DNA from 3 places in the Bradyrhizobium sp. HKCCYLS20291 genome. Region 3 is predicted to be linked to each of the others. Evidence: predicted binding sites of a transcription regulator. Region 3 holds the regulator's gene; each other region holds the start of a gene.
The links. The regulator LexA, encoded in region 3, represses DNA repair genes until DNA is damaged. The targets are predictions, from matches to a motif close to TGTTCNNNNTGTGTTCNG.
Positions count from the first base shown of each region.

Region 1: ACQR07_RS02095 (single-stranded DNA-binding protein) is a predicted target of LexA. The motif match lies at 2,499-2,516, and genes of this name have one in related genera.
Region 2: ACQR07_RS28370 (ribonuclease T2 family protein) is a predicted target of LexA. The motif match lies at 2,848-2,865, and genes of this name have one in related genera.

Region 1 is NZ_JBNPTO010000001.1:436,093-444,137, forward strand. Features, by position in the region: gene ACQR07_RS02080 (outer membrane protein) at 1-258, opposite strand, end outside; gene ACQR07_RS02085 (outer membrane protein) at 510-1,265, opposite strand; gene ACQR07_RS02090 (outer membrane protein) at 1,459-2,226, opposite strand; gene ACQR07_RS02095 (single-stranded DNA-binding protein) at 2,677-3,183, shown strand; gene ACQR07_RS02100 (DUF2306 domain-containing protein) at 3,383-3,781, shown strand; gene gyrA (DNA gyrase subunit A) at 3,953-6,703, shown strand; gene ACQR07_RS02110 (hypothetical protein) at 6,803-7,060, opposite strand; gene coaD (pantetheine-phosphate adenylyltransferase) at 7,347-7,841, shown strand; gene ACQR07_RS02120 (peptidylprolyl isomerase) at 7,916-8,045, shown strand, end outside.
Region 2 is NZ_JBNPTO010000016.1:45,400-53,444, reverse strand. Features, by position in the region: gene ACQR07_RS28385 (outer membrane protein) at 1-413, shown strand, start outside; gene ACQR07_RS28380 (cold-shock protein) at 711-926, opposite strand; gene ACQR07_RS28375 (23S rRNA (adenine(2030)-N(6))-methyltransferase RlmJ) at 1,179-2,039, opposite strand; gene ACQR07_RS28370 (ribonuclease T2 family protein) at 2,118-2,807, opposite strand; gene ACQR07_RS28365 (hypothetical protein) at 2,928-3,392, opposite strand; gene ACQR07_RS28360 (hypothetical protein) at 3,561-3,893, shown strand; gene ACQR07_RS28355 (DUF3617 domain-containing protein) at 3,985-4,521, shown strand; gene ACQR07_RS28350 (NAD(P)H-quinone oxidoreductase) at 4,568-5,560, opposite strand; gene ACQR07_RS28345 (ABC transporter substrate-binding protein) at 5,579-6,784, opposite strand; gene ACQR07_RS28340 (fumarylacetoacetate hydrolase family protein) at 6,869-7,720, opposite strand; gene ACQR07_RS28335 (bifunctional 3-(3-hydroxy-phenyl)propionate/3-hydroxycinnamic acid hydroxylase) at 7,752-8,045, opposite strand, start outside.
Region 3 is NZ_JBNPTO010000007.1:355,223-363,267, reverse strand. Features, by position in the region: gene ACQR07_RS18720 (ATP-binding protein) at 1-1,684, opposite strand, end outside; gene ACQR07_RS18715 (hypothetical protein) at 1,696-1,995, shown strand; gene ACQR07_RS18710 (molybdopterin molybdotransferase MoeA) at 2,030-3,241, shown strand; gene lexA (transcriptional repressor LexA) at 3,432-4,130, shown strand; gene ACQR07_RS18700 (hypothetical protein) at 4,441-4,881, shown strand; gene ACQR07_RS18695 (hypothetical protein) at 5,082-5,339, shown strand; gene ACQR07_RS18690 (ComEC/Rec2 family competence protein) at 5,294-7,582, opposite strand; gene ACQR07_RS18685 (hypothetical protein) at 7,722-7,934, shown strand; gene ACQR07_RS18680 (hypothetical protein) at 7,992-8,045, shown strand, end outside.

The sequences.
Region 1 (8,045 bases), on a different contig from region 3:
GCTCGATCCGTTGTGGCAGCCTTCGGCCTGCGTCGGCACCACGGCTACGCCGGCGACGTTGTTCAGCGTCCAGCAATTGCGGCTCCAATCGGCGCCACCGTTGGCGCCGAGGTAGAACCCGGCCCAGCTCGGCAGCGGCGTGACATAGGCCGGCGGCGGCGCCTTGGCATAGGGCCGCGCGGCAAAGTCGGCGGCGGCGGCCGGCGTCAGTGCCAGCGCTGCAACGCCGGCGGTTACGATCAGTGTCGTCTTCTGCATGGTTGTCTTCCCCACATCCCAGATGTCGTCTCGTCGGATCCCTCCGATCCGAGCCCACTCGCGTGGCCTGGGGCAGGTTGTAGGCAAGACAGATTTCTAAAGCCGTGAATGGTCGCGTCACTTCAGCGGGATGTGTCGGTCGTGCTTAAGGACCGGTAAATCAGTCTCGCGGCGGCCGATCGCGGCCCGCCAACGCCAAAACCCCGGACAACCGGGGCATCGTTGGCTGATGTCAGCGGATGTGATCCGTGTCAGTGCTTGGAGACGACCGGGCCGCCCCAGCGATAGTTGACGCGCACCGTGGCCATGTCGACGTCCTGACCGACGGAATCGGTCCGCGTCGCAGCGCCGCCGGGAACGCCGGTGAAGCCGAGCGTCCGGTTGCCCATGAACAGATGCTCGTATTCAGCGGCAACCGACCAGTTCTGGGCGAAGCCGACCTCGACGCCGGTGCCGACAGCAGCTCCCCAGCGCGTCGCAGAGGCCTGATCGAACGGCAGGCCGGTCGGAGTGGTGAGCCCGGTGTATTTCTCACCGGCCACGGCCGCGCCGCCCTTCACGTACCAGAGCACGTTGTTCCAGGCGTAGCCGATCTGGCCGCTCACCAGGCCGACGCCATTGATCTTGGTCTGGTTGGTCACGCCGGGAGCAAGCTGGCTGGTGTTGCTGCCCTTGAGGTTGGCCCAGTTGCCCTGGCCTTCGACGCCGAACACCCATCCGCCGGTCTGCCAGCGGTAGCCGATCTGGCCGCCGGCCAGAGCGCCGGTGGCATCGTGGCAGCCCTCGGCATTGGTGGCGGCGACGCCGGCGAGGGTGACGAGATTGGTCCAGCAGGTCCGGGACGACGCGCCGCCGGCGTTCAGGCCCAGATAGAACCCGCTCCAATCATAGATCGTGGTGATCATCGCGGGCGCTTTGGTGAAGGTGCGCGCGGGCAAATCGGCAGCGATGGCCGGCGCCATCCCCAGCACCAGCGAAGTTGTCGCCCCCAGCAACAGCCTTCTCATCGCAGTCCCCAAACCAAGTCCGACGCCCGCACGCACGCTCTCACCAACGCTCACCCGCAACAGCTTGTAGCCCCTTTGATCCGAAAAAGCCGTCACCCAAACGACACAGCAGCCCAGCAAGTGTCGGTTCCGACAAGCAAAAAAAGGCCGGCACAAGGCCGGCCTTTCGACATATTTCAATTCCTGCGTGCAATCAGTAGCGCGACAGGGCCGGTCCGCCGAAGTGGTAGGAGATGCCCGCCTTGACGGTGTGGATGGTGTCGGTCCACTCGGAGCGGTTGTTGGGGCCCGCCGGGACGTAGTTGATCGTGCTGCGGCCGAAGTCGATATAGTTGTACTCGACCTTCGCCGACCAGTTCGCGGCGAACATGTATTCGGCACCGGCACCGACGGTCCAGCCCCAACGCCAGTCGTTCTGAGCGGCGCCAGCCGGCGGCGGGTTGAGACCCGGGTCGTAGCGATGCTGGAAGTCGCCGGCCGAGGCACCACCGCTGACGAAGAACAGGGCAGGGCCCGCGGCCCAGCCGAGGCGGCCCTTGATGTCGCCGAAGCCGCGCAGCCGGGTGAAGTACGTATCGCCGAAGTTAAGACCGAGGGCGTTGTTGATGACCGCCGAACGGCCATTGATGTCGGCCCAGTGGTAGTCACCCTCGATGCCGAACACGACGTTGTCGACCTGCCAGTTGTAGCCAAGGACGCCACCGACGAAGCCGCCGTTGAAGTCGTAGCGCTGCGTGCCAATAAATCCGGCCGTGTTCGGCCCGCCGAAGAAGGTCTCATCGCTGCGGCCCCAGCCGCCGCCGCCCTGGACGCCGAGATAGAAGCCGGTCCAGGTCAGAATCGGCGCAGGCGCAGCCATCGGCGCCTTCGTATAGGGGCGCGCGGCAAGATCGGCGGCGTTCGCGGGAGCCAGCGCCCCCAAAACCATCAAGCTGACAGCTCCAAGAAAAATCCTCTTCATCCTAAGTCTCCCGCGTTTGGCGGCTCCATTTGGGTCCCCGGAGCCGCGCTCTTGTGAATTGGTGCGGCCGCCTTTGCGGCCTCAATCCACCGCAAACATACGCGATTCAACCCAAGATACCGTCTCCCAAAAGCCACAGGACAGGAGGAAGTAAGGCAGGTTAAGTTGATGTAAGTTAAAGATTTTTTGTCGTCCGGATGGAACTTTCCCGGGTTCCATTTTCGTCCGTTCGGGTTCCATGGAACTCGCTGCATGGTTGCAGGCACGGCAGGGCGAACAAACCTGGAACAACGCGGCGCCTGATGCTATATGTGGATAAGCGAGCGACGGCACGGGTGGCTGGCGCGGCAACCGTATAGGGTCCGCGCCGAGAGGAAGGTTCAGCCACATCGTGCCGAGAGGCCGGTAGGGACGGCCGGTCCGGTGATGTGAAAACCGCGGGAGAGTGTGATGGCGGGTAGCGTGAACAAGGTGATTCTGGTCGGCAATCTCGGGAAGGACCCGGAGATCCGCCGCACCCAGGATGGGCGGCCGATCGCCAATCTGAGCATCGCGACGTCGGAGACGTGGCGCGACAAGGCGACCGGCGAGCGCAAGGAAAAGACCGAGTGGCACCGCGTGGTGATCTTCAATGAGGGTCTCTGCAAGGTCGCGGAGCAGTATCTCAAGAAGGGCGCCACGGTGTACATCGAGGGCGCGCTGCAGACCCGCAAATGGACCGACCAGAGCGGCGTCGAGAAGTACTCGACCGAGGTGGTGCTGCAGGGCTTCAACTCGACGCTGACGATGCTTGGTGGCCGCGGCGGCGGTGGCGGCGGCAACTTCGCCGACGACATGGGCGGTGGCGATTTCGGCAGCAGCGGTCCGTCGATGGCGCCGCCGCGCCGCGCCGTCGCCTCGGCCGGCGGTGGCGGCGGCGGACGCAACAGCGACATGGACGACGACATTCCGTTCTGAGGCGCGTGCAATTTCGACGAGCGTTGGCTTCCGTCCCGTTTGGACGGGAGCCAAGTGAACTGCCCTTCCGCAGATGATGATACGAGGCTGTGCTGATCGCTGCGCGGGGGGCTGCGGCGGTCGATCAAAGTGCGTTCTGCCGGTGGATCGGCATCGACGCTGCCGCCGGGGCCGAGCCGCTGACCACGGGGGGGTATCCATGAGCTTCGCACCATTGCTCGAAGCCGAGGCGGCCATCGTCTTGCACGCCTTTGCGGCGATGACGGCGTTCGCGCTCGGAGTGGTTCAATTCGCCGCGCCGAAGGGCACGCTGCCGCATCGAACGGTCGGCTGGATCTGGGTCGCCCTCATGGCGGCGGTGGCAGTCAGCTCGTTCTGGATCCACACGATCCGGATGGTGGGTCCGTTCAGCCTGATTCATCTGCTGTCGATCTACACGCTTGTCATGCTGCCGCTCGCGGTGTGGGCTGCACGTCGGCATCGGGTGGGGGATCACCGGCGGGCCATGATCATGCTGTTTTCCGGCGCGCTGGTGATTGCCGGGCTGTTCACGTTGTTGCCGGGACGGGTCATGCACAAGGTCGTCTTCGGATCGTAGCCGGGATGGCCGCCGCGGCGTCCTTCGCCCGCTTGCAGAAGCCCCGTTAAGTGACTGGAAAGGCGAGCAGAAAAAGCGCGGTCCGGGGCGCCTTGGGGGTGGTCTGCGGCGCGCTCCTGCGCTATATGATTCCAAGCGATTTTCGCGTGTCAAAACCGACCGGTATCCCCTTTGTCCGATAAAGAAGATGAGAAGCCCGGCGAGCCGGGCGGACCTTCCGACATTCGTCCCGTCTCCATCCTCGATGAGATGAAACGCTCCTACCTCGATTACGCGATGAGCGTGATCGTGGCGCGGGCGCTGCCCGATGCGCGCGACGGCCTCAAGCCCGTGCACCGGCGCATCCTGTTCGGCATGTACGAGAACGGCTTCGAGTGGAACAAGCCGTACCGCAAGTCGGCCCGCACCGTCGGCGACGTCATCGGTAAATACCATCCGCACGGCGACCAGTCGGTCTATGACGCGCTGGTACGCATGGCGCAGGACTTCTCGATGCGCGTGCCGCTGATCGATGGCCAGGGCAATTTCGGCTCGGTCGACGGCGACATGCCGGCGGCGATGCGCTACACGGAATCGCGCCTGACCAAGATCGCGCAGTCGCTGCTCGACGATCTCGACAAGGACACCGTCGACTTCCAGGCGAACTACGACAATTCGGAGAAAGAGCCGTCGGTCCTGCCGGCAAAGTTCCCGAATCTGCTCGTCAACGGCGCCGGCGGCATCGCCGTGGGCATGGCGACCAACATCCCGCCGCACAATCTCGGCGAGGTGATCGACGCCTGCATCGCGCTGACCGACAATCCCGCGCTGTCGATCGATGAGCTCAACCAGATCATTCCGGGGCCGGATTTCCCGACCGGCGGCATCATTCTCGGCCGCGCCGGCATCCGCTCCGCCTACCACACCGGCCGCGGCTCGATCGTGATGCGCGGCAAGGTGACGATCGACACCATCCGCAAGGACCGCGAGGCGATCCTGATCACCGAGATTCCGTATCAGGTCAACAAGGCCTCGATGGTCGAGCGCATCGCCGAGCTGGTGCGCGAAAAGAGAATCGAGGGCATCTCCGACCTGCGCGACGAATCCGACCGCGACGGTTTTCGCGTGGTCATCGAGCTCAAGCGCGATGCCGTGCCGGACGTGGTGCTGAACCAGCTCTACAAGTTCACGCCGCTGCAGACCAATTTCGGCGCCAACATGGTGGCGCTCGACGGCGGTCGGCCGCAGACCATGAACCTGAAGGATCTGCTGACCGTGTTCGTGGCGTTCCGCGAACAGGTGGTGACGCGGCGGACCAAGTTCCTGCTCAACAAGGCGCGCGACCGCGCCCACATCCTGGTCGGCCTCGCCATCGCGGTCGCCAATATCGACGAGATCATCCGTGTCATCCGGACCTCGCCGGATCCGAACACCGCGCGCGAAACCCTGATGTCGCGCGACTGGCCGGCGCAGGACGTCTCCGCGATGATCACGCTGATCGACGATCCGCGCCACCGCATCAATCCGGACGGCACCGCGCGGCTGTCGCTGGAGCAGGCCAAGGCCATTCTCGATCTGCGCCTGCAGCGCCTGACCGCACTCGGCCGCGAGGAGATCTCCGAGGAGCTCGACAAGCTCGCGGTGGAGATCGCCGACTATCTCGACATCCTGCGCTCGCGCGCCCGCGTCCAGGACATCGTCAAGACCGAGCTGTCGGCGATCAAGGCCGAGTTCGCCACCCCGCGCCGCACTGTCATCGCCGAGCAGGAAGGCGAGATGGAGGACGAGGACCTGATCCAGCGCGAGGATATGGTCGTGACCGTGTCCCACGCCGGGTACACCAAGCGCGTGCCGTTGTCCGCCTATCGCGCTCAGCGTCGCGGCGGCAAGGGCCGCACGGGCATGCAGACGCGCGAGGAGGATTTTGTCAGCCGGCTGTTCGTCGCCTCCACGCACACGCCGGTGCTGTTCTTCTCGTCGCGCGGCCAGGTCTACAAGGAGAAGGTCTGGCGGCTACCGATCGCGGCCCCGAACGGCCGCGGCAAGGCGCTGATCAACATCCTGCCGCTGGAGCAGGGCGAGCGCATCACCACGATCATGCCGCTGCCGGAGGACGAATCCTCCTGGGCCAATCTCGACGTGATGTTCGCCACGACCGGCGGCAACGTCCGGCGCAACAAGTTGTCGGACTTCGTCGATGTGCGGCGCTCCGGCATCATCGCCATGAAGCTCGATGACGGCGAAGAGATCGTCAACGTGCAGATCTGCACCGAGCGCGACGACGTGCTGCTGACCGCCGCCGGCGGCCAGTGCATCCGCTTCCCCGTTCCAGACGTCCGCGTCTTCACCGGCCGCACCTCGATGGGCGTGCGCGGCATCGCGCTGGCCGAAGGCGACAAGGTGATCTCGCTGTCGATCCTGCGCCATGTCGAGACAACGTCGGACGAGCGCACGGCGTATTTGAAGATGCGCCGCGCGATGTCGGGCGAGGCGACCACCGAGGAGCCGGTCGAGACCGAAGGCGAGGAGGCGGCTGCCGGCGCGATCCAGCTGTCGCAGGAGCGCTATGTCGAGATGTCGGCGCAGGAGCAGGTGGTGCTGACCGTCTCGGTCAACGGCTATGGCAAGCGTACCTCGTCCTACGAGTACCGCACCACCGGCCGCGGCGGCAAAGGCATCGTCGCGATGTCGGTCAACAACCGCAATGGCAAGCTGGTCGCCTCGTTCCCGGTCGAGGACAGCGACCAGATCATGCTGGTGACCGACAAGGGCCAGCTGATCCGCTGCCCGGTCGACGGCATCCGCATCGCCGGCCGCTCCACCCAGGGCGTCATCGTGTTCAACACCGCCGACGACGAGCACGTCGTCTCGGTCGAGCACATCGGCGAGGAAACGGAGAACGGCAACGGTGGCAATGGGGCTGAGGCAACGAACGGCGAGTGAAGAGGCGAATGGCGAATAGGGAGTAGCGAATAGGGAAGAATCAGGTCACCTCTTCGCTACTCGCTACTCGCTACTCGCTACTCGCTACTTGCTATCTTCTCACTGCATCCGGTCGGCGCCGACGATGCGTGCTTCACGGATGGTCGTCCGCGTGCCCGCGCCGCGCAGGCAGGACGCTTCGAAATTCGGCCAGGCCTGCTGCGAGCAGTCGCGGCCGATCGGGCGGAAATCCAGGCGATCACTCTTGGCCAGCGGCTGCGGAACGCTGGCGTTCACCTCCGGGGCGAAGCCGGGCAGAACGGTGAAGGCGGCAGCCACGAAACCGGCTGCTGCAATCGCAGAAAGCGCTTTGATCATGACGGTCCCCTGTCGTGGTCTTGTTGTCGGGCCTTTCCGGCCGTTCGTTCGTTAACGATTTGATAACCAATTCGGGTTTCGGCAGTCCTTCGCAGACCGAACGAATTGGTTTCGTGCCGCGGTCGATGTGTTTCGTCGTTGCGGTTCCAACGAAACAATCGGCGCCGCGCCCGGAGGTTCCGGCCGCGCTTCGTCGCAGCTTCGCTCTGCCAGATGCGCATTCCGGCGCGGTCACGGCTGCGCCAGCCCGCTTGCCGCCCTGTTCCGGCCGGTATAGGACGGGCGCATGCAACGCATTGCGCTCTATCCGGGCTCGTTCGATCCCGTCACCAATGGCCACCTCGACGTGGTCCGGCAGGCCGTTCATCTCTGCGACCGGCTGATCGTTGCGGTCGGGGTGCATCATGGCAAGAAGCCACTGTTCTCGACCGAGGAACGGCTGGCGATGGCCCATGAGGTGTTCGGCCCGGTCGCGGCTGCCGCCGGCTGCGGCTTCGAGGCCTCGACCTATGACAATCTGACCGTCACCGCCGCCCAGCAGGCCGGCGCCATCATGATGATCCGCGGCCTGCGCGACGGCACCGATCTCGACTACGAGATGCAACTGGCCGGGATGAACCAGACCATGGCACCGTCCATCCAGACGGTGTTCGTGCCGGCGTCGGTGCCGGTCCGTCCCATCACCGCCAGCCTGGTCCGCCAGATCGCCGCAATGGGCGGCGAGATTTCGCACTTCGTGCCGCCGTCGGTGGTAGCGCCCCTCAAGGCCAAATTCGCCTGACCATTCTCCAGCCAGCGCCCGGCGTCGGCTGGCCATCCCTAACCTTTCCCCCTCATCATCCTTTAGGAGCTGCCATGATCCGAGCTCTCGCTTTCGTCGTCGCCCTCGTGTTCGCGCTGCCGGCGCTGGCGCAATCGCTGCCCGCCGGTCTCGACAAGCAGAACGCGCTGGTCATCGACACCACCAAGGGCCGCATCATCATCA
Region 2 (8,045 bases), on a different contig from region 3:
CCGGCGGCATCACCGCCGGCTACAATTGGCAGAACGGCCCGTGGGTGTTCGGCGCCGAGGGCGACTTCAACCTGACCGGCGCCAACGACACCTTCGCGCCGTGGAAGTTCTCGAACCCCTGGTTCGGCACCTTGCGCGGCCGCGCCGGCTACGCCTTCAACAACATCCTGTTCTACGGCACCGGCGGTCTCGCCTTCGGCTCGCTGCGCGCCGAGACGTTCGGTCTGTCGGAATCGCACACGACTGTCGGCTGGACGCTCGGTGTCGGCACCGAGTTCGGCCTGGCACAGAACTGGAGCGCCAAGATCGAGTATCTCTATGTCGATCTCGACAGCAGCAATTTCGTGATCACGGGGGCGAAGAACGACTATCGGTCTGGATTGATCCGTGCAGGCATCAACTTCCACTTCTGATAGCAACAAAAATTAGGAAGAAGAAACGTCGAACGACGACCTTCCGGCCGCTCACGCGGCCGGAATTTTTTTGTCGTGACGAGTCGCGCGACCTGACGTGACGAGCCGACGCGACAAGCTGACCTCACAAGCTGACCGGGAGGCGTGCGCCATCACGCGCAGGACGCGCGCGCCGATCAGCAAAGGCTGAGCACGCGAGCCGACTGCGCTGCCGGCAGCTTCCAAACCACTCAGTGAATGACGTCGGCACGCCCGCTGGAGCAAGTCACGCTGCTGCGTGCCTTCCGCGGGCTCGCGCTATGACGACAGGACCAGGTTCACCGCCTTCGGGCCTTTGCCCTTCTTGTCCGGCTCGACCTCGAAGCTGATACGCTGTCCCTCGGTCAGATCCTTCAAGCCCGCGCGCTCCACCGCCGTGATGTGCACGAACACGTCGCGTCCACCGTCGTCCGGCTTGATGAAGCCGTAGCCGCGCTCACCATTGAAGAACTTGACTGTCCCAGTCATGGCCATCGGGAAACTCCTCCCCCGCAATGCTTCCTCCACTGCGCGCCCTGCGCAGCGTCCGACCGGTCATCACTTCAATCGGAAAGCGTTGGCCACCTTAACGCCCAGCGCTCGCCACGCCGGATCGTCGGATCTTGTTAGGCCTTGATCACCCCGCCGCAACCATTCGCGGAAGCGGAACGTAAAGCCAGTCTTACAGTCAGACACAATAATACGGTTCCGCGCCGATTGACTACGGCTTTTCGATGCGCGCCCGCTTCAAGCTTTGGGGATGTCCAGCCTGAAGCGTGCAGTGCCGCCCTGACCGAGCGGCCGCTGCAGTTCCTGCAGGATGAGCTTGAGCTCATCATGCAATGTCCACGGCGGGTTGACGATCAGGAGCCCGGTCGAGGTCAGCGCCTCGCCTTCGATCTGGGGGGCGACGCTGAACTCGACCCGCAGCACCTTGCCCGGCGGCTTCGCTGCAGCGGCGAGATGCGCGACGCGATCGGCCAGATCCTCGGTCGCACGGCGGCTCTTGGCCGGATACCAGAGCACGTAGATACCGGTCGGCCACTTCGCATAGGCGGCAGCGAACCGCTCGGCGAGCCGCTCGAACTCGTCCTTCGCCTCGAAGGCCGGATCGATCAGCACCACGCCGCGCCGCTCGTTCGGCGGCACGAAGGCGGGCAGGGCGACCCAGCCGTCGAGATCGACGACGCGGGCCTGCGTATCGCGGCGCAGCGCGTCGATCAGTTGTTTGCGCGGCACCGGGGCGAGCTCGCACAGGGTCATGCGGTCCTGCGGCCGCAGCAGCGCCCGCGCGATCAGGGGCGAGCCGGGATAGGCGACCAGCTCGGCGGTCGGGTTGAACGACCGGACGATGTCGAGATAGGGCGCGATCAGCGCGTAGGCCTGGTCCGACAGCCGCGCCTGCAGCAGCCGGGCGATGCCGGTGAGAAACTCGCCGCTGCGGGTCGCCTCGTCGCCGGTCAGATCGTACAGCCCGGCGCCGGCATGCGTATCGATGACGCGAAACGCCGCCGGCTTGTCCTGCAGGTAGACCAGGATGCGCGTCAGCACGATGTGCTTGATGACGTCGGCGAAGCCGCCGGCGTGAAAGGCGTGTCGGTAGTTCATACCGCAGGGGTTACGCCGTTCCGCGACAAAAGGGTACCCCGTCGTGCGGTCGCGCGGGCGGCCGCCGGGCCCGCGGCGCTAGCCGCCGCGCACCGGCGGCATGTTGATCTCGTCGCGCCGGCAGGCCTGGCGATCGACCTCGTCGCAGCTGCGGAACTCGAGGTCCTTGGACAGGCAGATCCGCACCTCGCTCAGCCGGGTGCGGTTGCAGGTGACGGCGATGGCCGATGTCGTCAGCTTGGGGTTGACCTTAATGAAGGCCTCCTCGATGGCGGCCGGCGACGCGGTCTTGGCCGGCGACAGATCGAGGAACTCCGGAGGAATCTTGACCGCGGCGCGGGCCTTGCGGATGGCCTCGAAATAGGCTTTCGCCGACAGGCCCGAGCAGGTGCCGTGCTTGTCCCACTCGTTGTAGATCAGCCCCGGCGCCGGCATCAGGTCGAGCATCGAGGTCATGATGTTGCGCGGCAGGCGCGGCGAAGGCTGCTCGCAATATTCAGGATAGCCGTTTTCATATTGCGGCCACAGCCCGTGCACGACGAAGGAATAGGGTCGGCCGCTGCATTGCTGCGAGCCCCGGCCGCGACCACCGCGCTCCTCGGCCTCGGCGCAGAAGGACGGCGACCAGGACAGAGACAGGACATAGAAGTCGAACGCGCCCGGCGCGTTCTGGCGGCGGTCCTGCGCCCCGGCGGGCGCGCACAGCAGCAGGGCGAAACCGGCGATCGCGGTGACAATGGCGGCAGGTCGGCGCAGGCAATCGAACATGGCAAACTCCCCGGACAATGCCAGGAACTTAGCAGTCGGCCGGAACATTACAAGAACAAAAACGGCTGCCCGGAGGCAGCCGATAACCGAAGATCAGGAATTCGCCGTGTGACGGCCGAATCAGGGCTTGGCGGCGCGGCAGGCCGGATTGAAGGCCCAGTTGCGGTCGAGCCCGACCACGCAGAACTCGACGCCCTGGTCGTAGCCGGCGAAGCCGCCATCCTCGATGATGGAGTAGTTGACGGTGCGGACCTTGCCGTCGCTGACCATGACGCTGCCGGTGCAGTAGCGGCGCGGGATGTTGTCGGACTGCCAGGGCCGGAAGGCGATCTCGCGGACATTGGCGATGCCGGTGATCGTCAGCGACGAATTCCAGAAGGTGCTCTCCTTCTCCTGGAAGCGCGACACGATGGTCGGCACGGCGGCCTCGCAGGGCGCGACCCGGCCCTCATATTTCGGACCCGACAGCCAGAAGTTCATTTCCAGCGGGTTGGCGGCGTGGGCCGGCGCGGTGGCGACGAGAGCCGCGAGCAGCGCGCCGCAAGCAGCGCCGAGCGTCTTGATAGGGTTGCCGAAGTCGCGCATGGGCCGTCCGCAAGGTCTGATCCGGGAACGTGGACCGTGCCGCGGCGGCCACAGGAGGTCAAGTGCAACGCGGCAACACTCCACGATTAGTCCTGTTAACCCGGGGCCGGTGTTCTTTTCTTGACGGGACAGGACCTTTAGGATGGCGCCAGCGCTAAGGAGACTCCAATGCGGATGCTGAAGGTCGGGATCGCGAACACCCGATTCGTGAAGATGGCTGGTGTGATGGCCGGCTTAACGGCCGCTTTGGCGGTGCTGGCCGCCGCGCCGGCCCGGGCCGACTGGGTGCCGCCGTTCAAGGGCAACGACACCGGCGGCATCATCGCCTATCCGCTGGCCCAGACGGCGGACGCGCGCCAGATGGCGGTCGACCACTGCGCCTCCTACGGCAAGGTCGCGAAATTCCGCGCCGTCGATGCGCGCTATGGCGGCTACGTGTCGTTCTCCTGCCGCTGGGTGCCGTATGGCTCGGCGCAGCGACCGCTGCGGACGCTGTACTGAACCGGACTGAACCGGGACTTGGGCCTGACTACACTAACGCCATGATTCGGCGTCATCGGTCCGCCGATCGACATCAAGCCGGAACACGATCATGACACGTCACCGCCTCGTCCTCGGACTCCTCTGTTGCGGCATGCTGGGCGTCACGGCGAGCGCGGCCGCGCTCGAGCTTCCGGTGCGCAAGGCGGGGCTGTGGGAGTTGAAAATGATCAGATCCGGCGGCCAGCTGCCGGAGATGACCATGCAGCACTGCACCGACGAGACCACCGACAAGGACATGAACAACATGGCCTCGCCGATGGCGCAGCAGGTCTGCTCCAAGCAGGACATCCAGAAGACGGCGACCGGCTATGTCAGCGATTCCGTCTGCAGCTTCGGCGGCATGAGCACGACCTCGCATGCCGACATCACCGGCGATTTCAACTCCGCCTACACGGTCAAGACGACCTCGAAGATCCAGGGCGGCGCCGCGGGGACCAAGGACACCGCGATGACCATCGAGGCCAAGTGGCTCGGCGCCTGCAAGGCGGACCAGAAGCCCGGCGACATCGTCATGCCCGGCGGCATGAAGATGAACGTCAAGGACATGGCCAAGCTGAAGAACCTGATCCCGGGCGTGAAGCAATAGGCCGGCGGTCGTCGCGCGCGGCGGCCGCAGAGCCGCCGGTTGGCGCTCATTCGCGGACGCGAAGCACGATCTTCCCGATGTGTCGGTTCGTCTCCATGCGTTCGTGCGCGCCGGCTGCCTCGGACGGGCGATAGGTGCTGTCGATTGGCGGCCGAATCGCTGTCCCGAGCAGGGGTGCGATGCGCTGCTTCAGGTCGGCTGCGATCCGCCGCTTGAGGTCGAGCGGCGTCGAACGCAACAACGCGCCGGTGATGCTGGCGCGGCGCGCCATCAGGCTGCGCAGCGGCACCGCCAGTTCCTTGCCCTGTCCTGCCGAGAGATGGGCGATCCGTCCGCCCATGGCCAGCGCCGCAAGGTCCTGTACGATGTGAGCGCCTGCGGAGGTGTCGAGGATGCAGTCGACGCCGCGCGTCCCTGTCGCGGCGCGGATCTGCGCGGCGAGATCCGGAGCGGCATAGTCGAACACGGCGTTGCAGCCGAGCCCGAGCGCTGCGGCGCGCTTCTCCGCGGTGCCGGCCGTGGCAAAGACCGGATGACCCAGCGCGCGCAGGAGTTGGATCGCGATCGTGCCGACGCCGCTGCTGCCACCATGAATCAGAGCCGTCTCGCCGGGCGCCATGCGCATCAGCTCGAAGAAGTTGAACCAGGTCGTGAACAGCGCCTCAGGCAGCGCGGCGCCCTCGATCCAGTCGAGGTCGTCCGGCAGATCCAGAGCAAGATGCTGATCGGTGGCGACGTATTGCGCGTAGGAGCCGCCATCGGTCAGCGCGATGACCGCCTTCCCCAGTCGTTCCGGGGCGACGTTGGCGCCGCAGGCAACGATGCGTCCAGCGGCTTCCAATCCCGGGACGGGATTGGGCTCCCGCGACGGACCGGCGGCGCGCTGGTTGCAGTCGTGACGGTTGATGCCAGCGGCCGCGACCTCGATCAGCACGTCATCGGGGCCAAGCCGCGGGACCGGCCAGTCCTGACGCTCCGACAGAACCTCCGGTCCGCCCGGGGCGGTGATGATGACCGCGCGCTGATAGTCCGGAATCATGCTGGCTCGCTCAAGTGCTCACTTGCCGATCAGGCTGCACTTGCTGCGGTCGAGCGGACGAAACGCCTGATCGGGCGCGATCTTCGTCACCAGCTTGACGAAGTCCCACGGCGCCTTCGATTCGGCCGGTGTCTTGACCTGGACCAGATAGAGGTCGTGCACCATGCGCTGGTCGTCGCGGATCTGGCCGTGCTCCGCATAGGCGTCCGAGACCGGCGTGGCCTTCATCTTCGCCATCACCGTTGCGCCGTCATCGCTGTCGGCATCCTTCACCGCCTGCAGATAGTGCCGCACGGCCGAATAGACGCCGGCCTGGATCTGTGACGGCATCGCCTTGCGGCGCGCGTAGAAGGCATCGGAGAAGCGTCGCGCGGCGGGCGAGGCATCCTCGAAGAAGCTGGTGACGATGAGATCGCCCTGCGTCGCCTTGAGGCCGATGGCTTCGATGTCGACGTTCTGGAACGACATCGGCACGATCTTCATGCCCTGCGCCGCCAGCCCGAACTCCTCCGCCTGCTTGATCGCGGTGGCGTTGTCGCCGGCGACGTTGAGCGCCAGGATCTTGGCGCCGGAGGCCTGCGCCTGCAGCAGGAACGAGCCGTAGTCCGGCGTGCCGAGCTGCGCCTTGACGCTGCCGGCGACCGTGCCGCCGAGCTCGGCGATGCGGGCGCGCGCGGTCGCCTCGACCGAATGGCCGAACGCGTAGTCGCCGGTGATGAAGAACCACGGCTCCTTGCTGGTCTGCATGATGCCTGAGACGACAGCGGTCGCGGTCGAATAGGCGTCGTGCGTCCATTGCACCGAGGTCGGCGCGCACGCTTCCTCGGTCAGCTGGTTGGCGCCGGCCCCCGAGATCAGGAAGACCTTCTTGTTGGCGCGCACCAGCTCCTGCACGCCGAGCGCCGCGCCGGAACTGCCGCCGTCGGCGATCGCCTGCACGCCGTCCTGCTCGAACCAGCGCCGGGCGAGCGACACCGCGATATCCGGCTTGTTCTGATGGTCGGCCTGCAGGATCTCGATCGGCCTGCCGTTGATCTTGCCGCCGAATTCGTCCGCGGCCATCCGTGCTGCTTCCACCGAGCCGGGGCCCATCGCGGTTGCGAAGATGCCGGTCATGTCGGTGAGCACACCGATGCGTATGGCTTGCCCTTTGATGTCCGCCTGCGCGGATGAGCCTGCAAGCAGCAACAGCGCGGCGATGCCGGATGTGAGACGGCGCGACATGATGATCCTCCCCGGATTCAATGATCTTGTTTGTTATGTCGTGTTTGGTTGGTACGCCCAGCGGTTGTCCGCGAGGCGAAGACGTCAGGCTGCCGCTTCGGCCATCACGGAATTGCGCAGCACGCCGATGCCGGAGATCTCGACCTCGACCGTATCGCCCGGCTTCATGAACAGCGGCGGGGTGCGCTTGAAGCCGACGCCTCCCGGTGTGCCCGTGACGATCACGTCGCCCGGCAGCAAGGTCATGATCGTCGAGCAGTAGACGATGAGATCAGGCACGTCGGTGATGAGCAGATCCGTGGTGGTCTGTTGCACGGTCTCGCCATTGAGGCGGGTCTGCAGCGTCAGCTCGGAGGGATCGGGAATTTCATCGGCGGTGACCAGCCAGGGGCCGAAGGCGCCGGACTTGTCGAAGGTCTTGCCCGACAGGAATTGCGACGTATGGCGCTGCCAATCGCGGATGCTGCCTTCATTGTAGCAGGAATAGCCGGCGATGTGCGTGAGCGCATCCTCGCGCCGGACATGCCGGCCGGCCTTGCCGATCACGAGCGCAAGCTCGCCTTCGTAGTCGAAATGATCGGAGACATCGGGCCGAACGATCGGCTGCAGATGTCCCACGTGGCTCGTCGGAAAGCGCGCGAACAGCGCAGGCTTCTCGGTGACGGTCCGTCCGGTCTCGGCGACGTGGTCGCGATAGTTCAGGCCGACGCAGATGATCTTGCCGGGATCGGCAATGACGGGCGCGAAGGTGATCGCACTGAGTGGATAATCGGCCTGTTCAGCGGCGAGAAGCTTGGCGGCGTCGCCGAGCGCACCCGCTTCCAGCAGCGCGCGCAGGCTCTTCGACGGCAGCCGCCGGCCGAGGTCGACGACACCGTCGCCCTTTACCGCGCCGTATCCGGCGCGGCCATCCATCACAAAGGAAACCAGCTTCATACGTGAACCCTCTCAAGACAAACGGTAACGATCAGGCCGCGCGCGGCGGCGGTGCAAGGCAGGCGAGGCCGGGCAACAGCGTCGCGGGATCTTCGCCGGTGCGGACAGCACCCATGATGTATCGGTCAGGACGCATCAGCACGGCGTCGAAGCCGTGCTGATCGAGCCAGGCATCGAGGCCGCAAGCTTCCTCGCCGCAGATGATCGCGACGTCGGCGGCCGACAGGTCGGCATGATGCTGCTCGATCACTGCGGCGCCGCGTCCCGACCGGCACAACAGCGTAAAGCGATAGCCGACGCGGTCGTCGCTGCGGCCGTGATCACG
Region 3 (8,045 bases):
AGGCCTGCAGCGCAAGACCCCGTTCTCTCGCTTTCGGTCCCATGAGCGCCATGACGCTGCCGACGACGTTGTCGATGTCGAAATCGATCGCTTCCGGGGTCACCTGACCGGCTTCGAGCTTCGAGAAATCGAGAATGTCGTTGACGACGGTCAGCAGATTGCGCGCCGAGAGCTGGGCGATATCAGCGAGTTCCTTCTGCTCGTGATCGAGCTTGGTGTCGGCCAGCAGCCCGATCATGCCGATCATGCCCGTCATCGGCGTGCGGATCTCGTGGCTCATGACGGCGAGGAAGTCCGACTTGGCGCGGCTCGCCTCCTCTGCCGCGTCCTTGGCCGTGGAGAGCGCCTCGCTCGTCGCGATCAGTTCGTTGCGCTGCTCTTCCAGGCGGTTTCGCGTCTGTATCAGCTCAGCGAGCCGCTCGTCGAGCAGTTCCGCCGCGCGGACACGCTCGGTGATGTCCTCATGGACCGAAACCCAGCCACCATCGGGCGTCGTCGCGCGCTTCACGGCGATGGTACGCCCTCCTTCGAGCCGCACCGTGTCGCTGTTGGCGCCGAGATCGAACTTGATGCCGCGCTCCCTGGAAAGCTGCGCAAAGCGGCTCAAGGGGGCGCCGGGGCGATACTCCTGGGGGTCCAGATCATACAGCTCGGCCACGCGCCGGTTCGAGATGATGAGCCTGTTGTCGGCACCGAACACGCTGAGCCCGTCCGGCATCGCATCGATGGCAACGGCGAAGCGCTCGTTGGACTCGCGAAGCTCGGTGGCCTGGGCCGCGAGCTTTCGGGTGGTCCGCCAAATGAGGGTGCCAAGCAGGATCATCATGACGATGATCGCCCCGGCCTCGACCATGCGCCGGATGGTCGACTGCCACCAAGGCGCCAGCATTTCTTCGACGTCGTGCGCGACAGCAACCAAGATCGGTAAACTGCTGCTCTGCTCGTAGCTGTTGAAGCGTCGGACGCCATCGGTCGATGACGTGATCTCGAGACTGCCGACCGGAGTGCGCTTGAGCTCCTGGAAGAGGCCGCTCTGCTTCATGTCGCGGCCGACATTGGACTCGGCGTAGGGCCGCCGTACCAGCAGCGGCCCGTCCAGCGACGCCAACAGGATCGCGCCATTCCGGCCGACGTCCAGCCGCTGATAGAAATCCTGGAAATATTGCGTGCCGAGCGCCGCCACCACGACGCCGCCGAAGCTGCCGTCGGGACGGTTGAACCGCCGCGTGAGCGGAATGATCCATTGATTGCTGGCTCGCCCACGAATCGGCGCGTGCAGGCGCACGCCACGGTCCGGGGAATCGCGATGATAGGCGAAGAAGTCGCGATCCGCGTAGTTCACGGTGCCCTCTTCGGCGATCGAGCTGACCAGCAGCGTGCCCTCCTGGTCGACCACCAACAGGTTGACGAGCTGCGGCATGCGCTTCAGCTCGTCGATGAACCAGGCCTTGAGACGCCTGCGGTCATCCCGATCCGGCGGACGATGCTCGAGCGAGGACACGGTCCCCGTGAGAAGTGCGTCGGCCGTGCGAAACGTCAGTTCGGCGTGCTGAAGCAGAGAGCTCGTGAGATTGACGGTGTCCTTCTTTCCGTCGGTGAAGATGGCCTCGCGCAGCCTCACCGCGCGCGATACCTCGACGGCCACGAAGGCCGCGCAGGCGAGCGCGATCAGCGCGGCGATCAAGAGAGGGGTGGTTGACCAGCTGCGTCCTGCTGCGTGATGTTCCGCGCGAGGCATTCCGTTTGAGTTCCGCCGTCCGGGTTGAGCTTCAGGCAGAGATTCGCGAAGAATCGTTCTCAAACACTGAACTACAACCCGAGGCAGCAGGCCGGCCCGTTGCGACGGCCAGCAATTTCGGCTTCTTTCGAGCCGAAATCGGCTCAAACCGGCTGGTGCCGGACCACACCGTAGCACTACGGTCGCGTTGCACTGGGCGCGCGGGCAATCGAACCAACGCCGGCGCCGCGCTTGGCCACGACAGCGCCATTGGCTAGAACGCCCCCCACGATCGCTTTCAAAGGAACTCCAATGGCCTTGATGCCGGTATCCGATGCATTGACCGCGGTGCTCGCAGGCGCCGAGCCGCTGGCTGAGGAATTGGTGTCGCTGGACGATGCCTTTCACCGCATTCTGGCGCGCGATCTGGCAGCGCTGCGGACGCAGCCGCCCGAGGCCATGTCGGCGATGGACGGCTACGCCGTGCGCGCTGTCGACGCGGACAAGCCGCAGGCACGGCTGAAGGTGATCGGCGAGGTCGCGGCGGGTCGGCCGTTCGACCGCGTGGTGGGACCCGGCGAGGCCGCTCGCATCTTCACCGGCGGCGTCGTGCCTGATGGCGCCGACGCCGTCGTGATCCAGGAGGATACGATTGCGGGCGACGGCCACGTCGTGATCACGGAAGCCGCGATCAAGGGCCGGCACATCCGGCCCGCCGGCGTCGACTTTCATCAGGGCATGGTGCTGCTGAAGGCCGGACGCCGGCTCAGCGATCGTGACCTGTCGCTCGCCGCCAGCATGAACCATCCGGCGCTGCCGGTGCGGCGACGGCCGACGGTGGCGCTGCTCGCCACCGGTGACGAGCTGGTGATGCCGGGCTCCGAGCCCGGCCCGGGTCAGATCGTCTACTCCAACGGCTACGCGCTGCGCGCGCTGGTGCGCGCCGAAGGCGCTGCAGCGGTCGATCTTGGCATCGCGGCGGATACGCTCGAAGCCACCGTCGCGGGCATCCGCCGGGCGCGCGAGTCGGGCGCCGACATCCTGATCACGACGGGCGGCGCCTCGGTCGGGGATCACGACCTGGTCAAGCAGGCGCTGGAGGCCGAGGGCGTCGAGATGGCGTTCTGGAAGATCGCGATGCGGCCGGGCAAGCCGATGATGCATGGCCGGCTCGGCGGCGTCAGGGTGATCGGGCTGCCCGGCAATCCGGTGTCGTCCTATGTCTGCGCGACCCTGTTCCTGGTGCCGCTGATTCGGCGCCTGCTCGGCCGCGACGAGCCCCAGCTCCCGCGCGAAACCGCGCTGCTCGGCCGCGAGCTCCCCGCCAACGATTCGCGCGAGGACTATCTGCGAGCCCAGCTCGACGAGCGCGCCGATGGTACACTGGTCGCAACGCCTGTGACGCAGCAGGATTCGTCTCTGCTGGGGAATCTTGCGCTATCGCAGGCTCTTTTGATCCGCCCGGCCTTCGCGCCGAAGGCGCCCGCCGGCAGCGTCTGCGAGATCCTGCGCCTGCCGAACTGACCCTTCTCCCCGTCAAAGCCCGGGTCATTCATCATATTTTTAGGATTGCGGAACACACATCGAACATATAGTGTCCGTTCATGATTTGTTTTTAGTATGTTGCGGGCGACGCGAATACGAACGTCCACTTCCGGCTCAGGGACGCAAGGGCACGGGACTTGGACGACAACAAACTGGGGACCAGGTCGAGATGCTGACGCGCAAACAGTACGAACTCCTGCGGTTCATCAACGAACGGCTCAAGGAAGCGGGCGTGCCGCCCTCGTTCGACGAGATGAAGGACGCGCTCGATCTGCGCTCGAAGTCGGGCATTCACCGCCTGATCACGGCGCTGGAGGAGCGCGGCTTCATCCGCCGGCTGCCCAACCGCGCCCGCGCCATCGAGGTCATCAAGCTGCCCGAGCTGTCGCAGGCGGCCAGCAACCGCCGCGGCTTCACGCCCTCGGTCATCGAGGGCAATCTCGGCAAGGTCCGCACCTCGACGCCGGCGCTCGATGACGGCGAGCGCCCGGTCGCCGTGCCGGTGATGGGCCGCATCGCCGCCGGTACGCCGATCGAGGCGCTGCAGACCCGCAGCCACACCATCAGCGTGCCCGCCGACATGCTCGGCAATGGCGACCACTATGCGCTGGAGGTGCGCGGCGACTCGATGGTCGATGCCGGCATCCTCGACGGTGACATGGCGCTGATCCAGCGCAACGAGACCGCCGACACCGGCGACATCGTGGTGGCGCTGATCGATGACGAGGAAGCGACGTTGAAGCGCTTCCGCCGCCGCGGCGCATCGATCGCGCTGGAGCCGGCCAACACCGCCTACGAGGTGCGCATCCTGCCGCCGAACCGGGTCAAGATCCAGGGCAAGCTGGTCGGACTGTATCGCAAGTACTGAGCGCAGCGACCTCGCGTGCTGGACATGCACGATCGATCGGTGGCGCGGTGCTGTGATCTTCGCCGCCGAACGACGTGAGACGCAAAGAAAAGAAGCAAGACACGAAACTGAGTCGCGCGCGAATGCACTTCAGGATGTGCAGCGCGGTATCCTCAAACGCTTGTGATCGCGGCCACCCGCATGCCGTGCAGATCAGCGCAGAATTGCCGCGAAGCGCGCGCTAACATCTCCTCGATGTCCACTCTGATAGAGGCCTGCGCCTGTCCGGGGGGAAGCGTGGGTCGGCTATCTCTCAGCGAGGAGCGATCCGATGTGTGACTACAGCCTCCATGCCGTTGCGTCCCGTCCCGCCAAGGTCGGCGAGACGCTGATCTCGACGACGTTCCGCGGCACCGCGACCCGCGGCTTCGCCAGCGAAAGCGAGCCGACCGTCGCGGTCTGCATGCTGCCCGGCACCGAGCTCGCCTTCGCCGAGGACGTCCGCTACGACAGCCGCTGGCTCTGGACCCGGACGATCCGCGAGCGCGTCGCCAAGTTCAACAGCATCGAAAAGCACATTCCCGATCGCCACCACGACGCCGTCGAGTTCGCCGACGGCCGCCACGTGCTCGTGACGCAGCTCTGCGAAGGCCAGCGCGTCACGGTGCTGCAGCTGCCCGTCACCAAGCAGCCGGCCGAGCGCGGCCCCGGCATGACGAACGATACGCCGACCCCGCAGACGACTCCCATCCGCCGCATCAGCATCACCTGAGCTGAGCGGCGCAGGCGTCACGCGAGAGCAGTATGCGTTTTGGTTCGATCGAACAGCAGTCGCGGTGCCGTTGACCTCTCTCCGACGGGGAGAGGTGAACTGAACTTGCGGTACGCGCTTTGATTCGACGAGAAGGCATCACGCTCTGGCGACAGGAACGGTGTCCCTCGACCGGCGTTGTGGCCGCCGGGGGTATTACCGTGGTCAACAAGATCGATTGGAACCAAGCTGGCCGGATCATCGAACCCGGCCGCTACAGGCTGGCGTTGGGATGGTTGACGGTCACGGCTGACGACGTTGCCATCTGGCAGCGCGATCCCGCGGCGTCGTTCACGCTCGTCGAGGTCTCCTCGCTGTTCGACGGGCTTGACGGCGCCGAGTATCATCTCGGCACGTTCGAGCTGTCCGGACCTCAATCCTCCACGCCCTGCTCGGTCTCCGGCGGCGTCGCGTCCTGACTGCGCGGCGGCGCGCGCGGTGTCAGCGTCGGATCGAAGTCGCTGGCCTCGGCCGGCGCCGGCCACCATGGACGGTCGGTGCCATAGGCGCGCGCCGGCGTGACGTCGAAGCGCGTGCCCCGGCGCACCAGCATCAGCGCGCCCTGCTGGCGCAGGCGATGGCGGTCGATGACAGCTGCGGCACAGTTCGACGGTGCGGCGCGCGCCGCCACCACCAGCGCCGCACGCGCGCAATCGTCGGCCAGCGCATCGGCGCGCAGCGCCATGGCGACGAAGCGGCCGTCGGCCATCGCCACTACGCAGCCGGCCTCGTCGCAGGACACGCCGTCGCCGAGCGCGGCATCGGCCGGCAGCCGCGCATCGGCATCGGCGGCGAGCCACTCCCGCGTGACGAACACGTCCTTGCCGGTGCGCATCACGTGCAGCCGCCCGTCGCCGCCGCGGACGGCGACCGCGCGGCCATCGCCGGAGACGAGAATGTCGGGCTGCGGCGTCGCGACGGCCCACATGGTGGCCGCAGCGAGCGCGACGGCGCCGGACCAGCGTAGCGGCGTCCGCAGCAGGCCGATCAGGACCAGCCCGAGGCTGGCCACGATCAGCGGGCCGATGCCGAACGCGGTGATGCGTCCGACCGCGCCGGGCAGCGCCGCCACCCAGCGCGTCACCGCGATCATCCAGTCGATGCCCCAGCCCATCAGCGACCACATTGGGCCGTCGAGGCCGAACGGCGCCGCCAGCAGCCCGAGCAGGCCCGCAGGCATCACCAGCGCTGACACCACCGGCATCGCCGCGAGATTGGCCAGCACGCCATACGGCGTGACGCGATGGAAATGGAACGCGGCGTAGGGCGTGGTGGCGAGCCCCGCGATCAGCGAGGCCAAGAGCAGCATCACGAGTTCGCGCCCGCCCCACAGCGCGATGCGCTGGGTGGCCGACGAGTCCGGCGTCGCGAACAGCCGGGGCATGCCGAACTGCACCAGCGCGACGAGGCCGAGCGTCGCCGCGAACGACATCTGGAAACTCGGATGCACCAGCGCTTCGGGCGCTGCGATCAGCACGATCATCGCGGCCACCGCAAGCGTGCGGAAGGTGACGGCGCGGCGGTCCACCATCACGGCGATCAGCACGACGGCCGTCATGAAGAACGATCTCTGCGTCGCGACCTCCGCGCCCGACAGCAACAGATAGAACGCCGCCGCCACCAGCGCCGCGGCCGCCGCCCATTTCTTGATCGGATGGCTGACGGTCAGGCCGGGAAACAACGCAAGCAGCGCGCGCACGGCGAAGAACACGACGCCGGCGACGACCGCCATGTGATAGCCGGAGATCGACAGCACGTGACCGAGGCCGGAGATGAACATCGCGTCGTTGACGTCGGGCGTGATGGCATCGCGCCGCCCGGTCAGCAGCGCGGTGGCGATGGCACGCTCGTCGCCGTCGAGCCGGGCGCGGATTCGGGCATCGATCGCGTCGCGCAGGCCCTGCATGACCGCGGCATAACGCAGGCCGAAGCCGGCGGCTTGCGGCGGCGTCAGCGTCGTGATCGCGCCCATGACGAAGCCGGAGGCGCCGATGCCCTGGAAGAACATGTCGCGCGCGAAATCATAGGAGCCGGGCCGCACCGGCGCGAGCGGCGGCAGCAGCCTCGCCTTCATCTGCACGAAGCTGCCGACGTCGGGCGCCGTGCCCTTGCGCACCGCCAGCCGCACGCGCGCCAGCGTGATGGCGCTGCGCTGGCTCTCCATCGCAGTGACGCGCAGCACGATCCGGTCGCTGCGCTCGCGGATGTCGCGCGCCTCGACGAAGCCGGACAGCGCGACCGAATACAGCGGCCGCGCCAGCACCGGATGCGCAACGCGGGCGGTCTTGGCGGTGGCCACCGCAAAACCCGACGCCGCCGCCGCGATCATCACGACCGCCGGAAACAACCGGTGCCGTCGCATCAGCACCGCGACGAGGCACAGCGCGAGCGCAGCGGCAGCGCTCACCCACAGCAGCGGCTCGTGATCGGCCGAGAAGTACACCGCGATGCCGGCGCCGAAGGCAATGGGCACCCAGGGCAGCAGCCGCCCCGCACCGGCCTCTTCCCGCGCCCATTGCTTCAGCCGGGCCGCGAAGGACGACCATGCAGGCAAGCCGATCGCAGGCAGACCGCCGGCGAGCGCGCCGCGCGGCGGCCAGACATCGGCCATCACGCCCGCGATCCCGCGACGCCATCCTGGCGGCCGCTCCAGCCCCGCCATCGCCCACACCACCCGCTACCCGCACTGGAACGAGGCTACCCAAAGCTGCGCAAACGCGCCTAGCGGAACGGAACGGGAATCCTGGAATTCTGCACGGCCGAGCGATGGAACTTTTTGCACCGCACGCGCTTATCTGGGTATGGACGCTCCCGACATTGACGACCCCTTCGCCGACCTCGATCTCGAGAAGGCCATCCACCTGCGCTGGACGCTGCGCGACATCAAGGCGAACCGGCTCACCCTCTCACCCGTGTCCGACGAGGATCTCGCGATGCTCAGCGAGCGCGGCCTCGTCGCGCTCAGCGACGGCCTGCCGACGCTGACGGACGCCGGCCAGGATGCGATCGGCTAGCGCGCGTCAGGCCGTCAGTCGAACGAGTTGCACGCGAGAATTGCAATTGCGCCAGAGATGGCCACCGCCGATGTCTGGCGCTGTCATCTGGAATCGGTCGGAATTGGAACT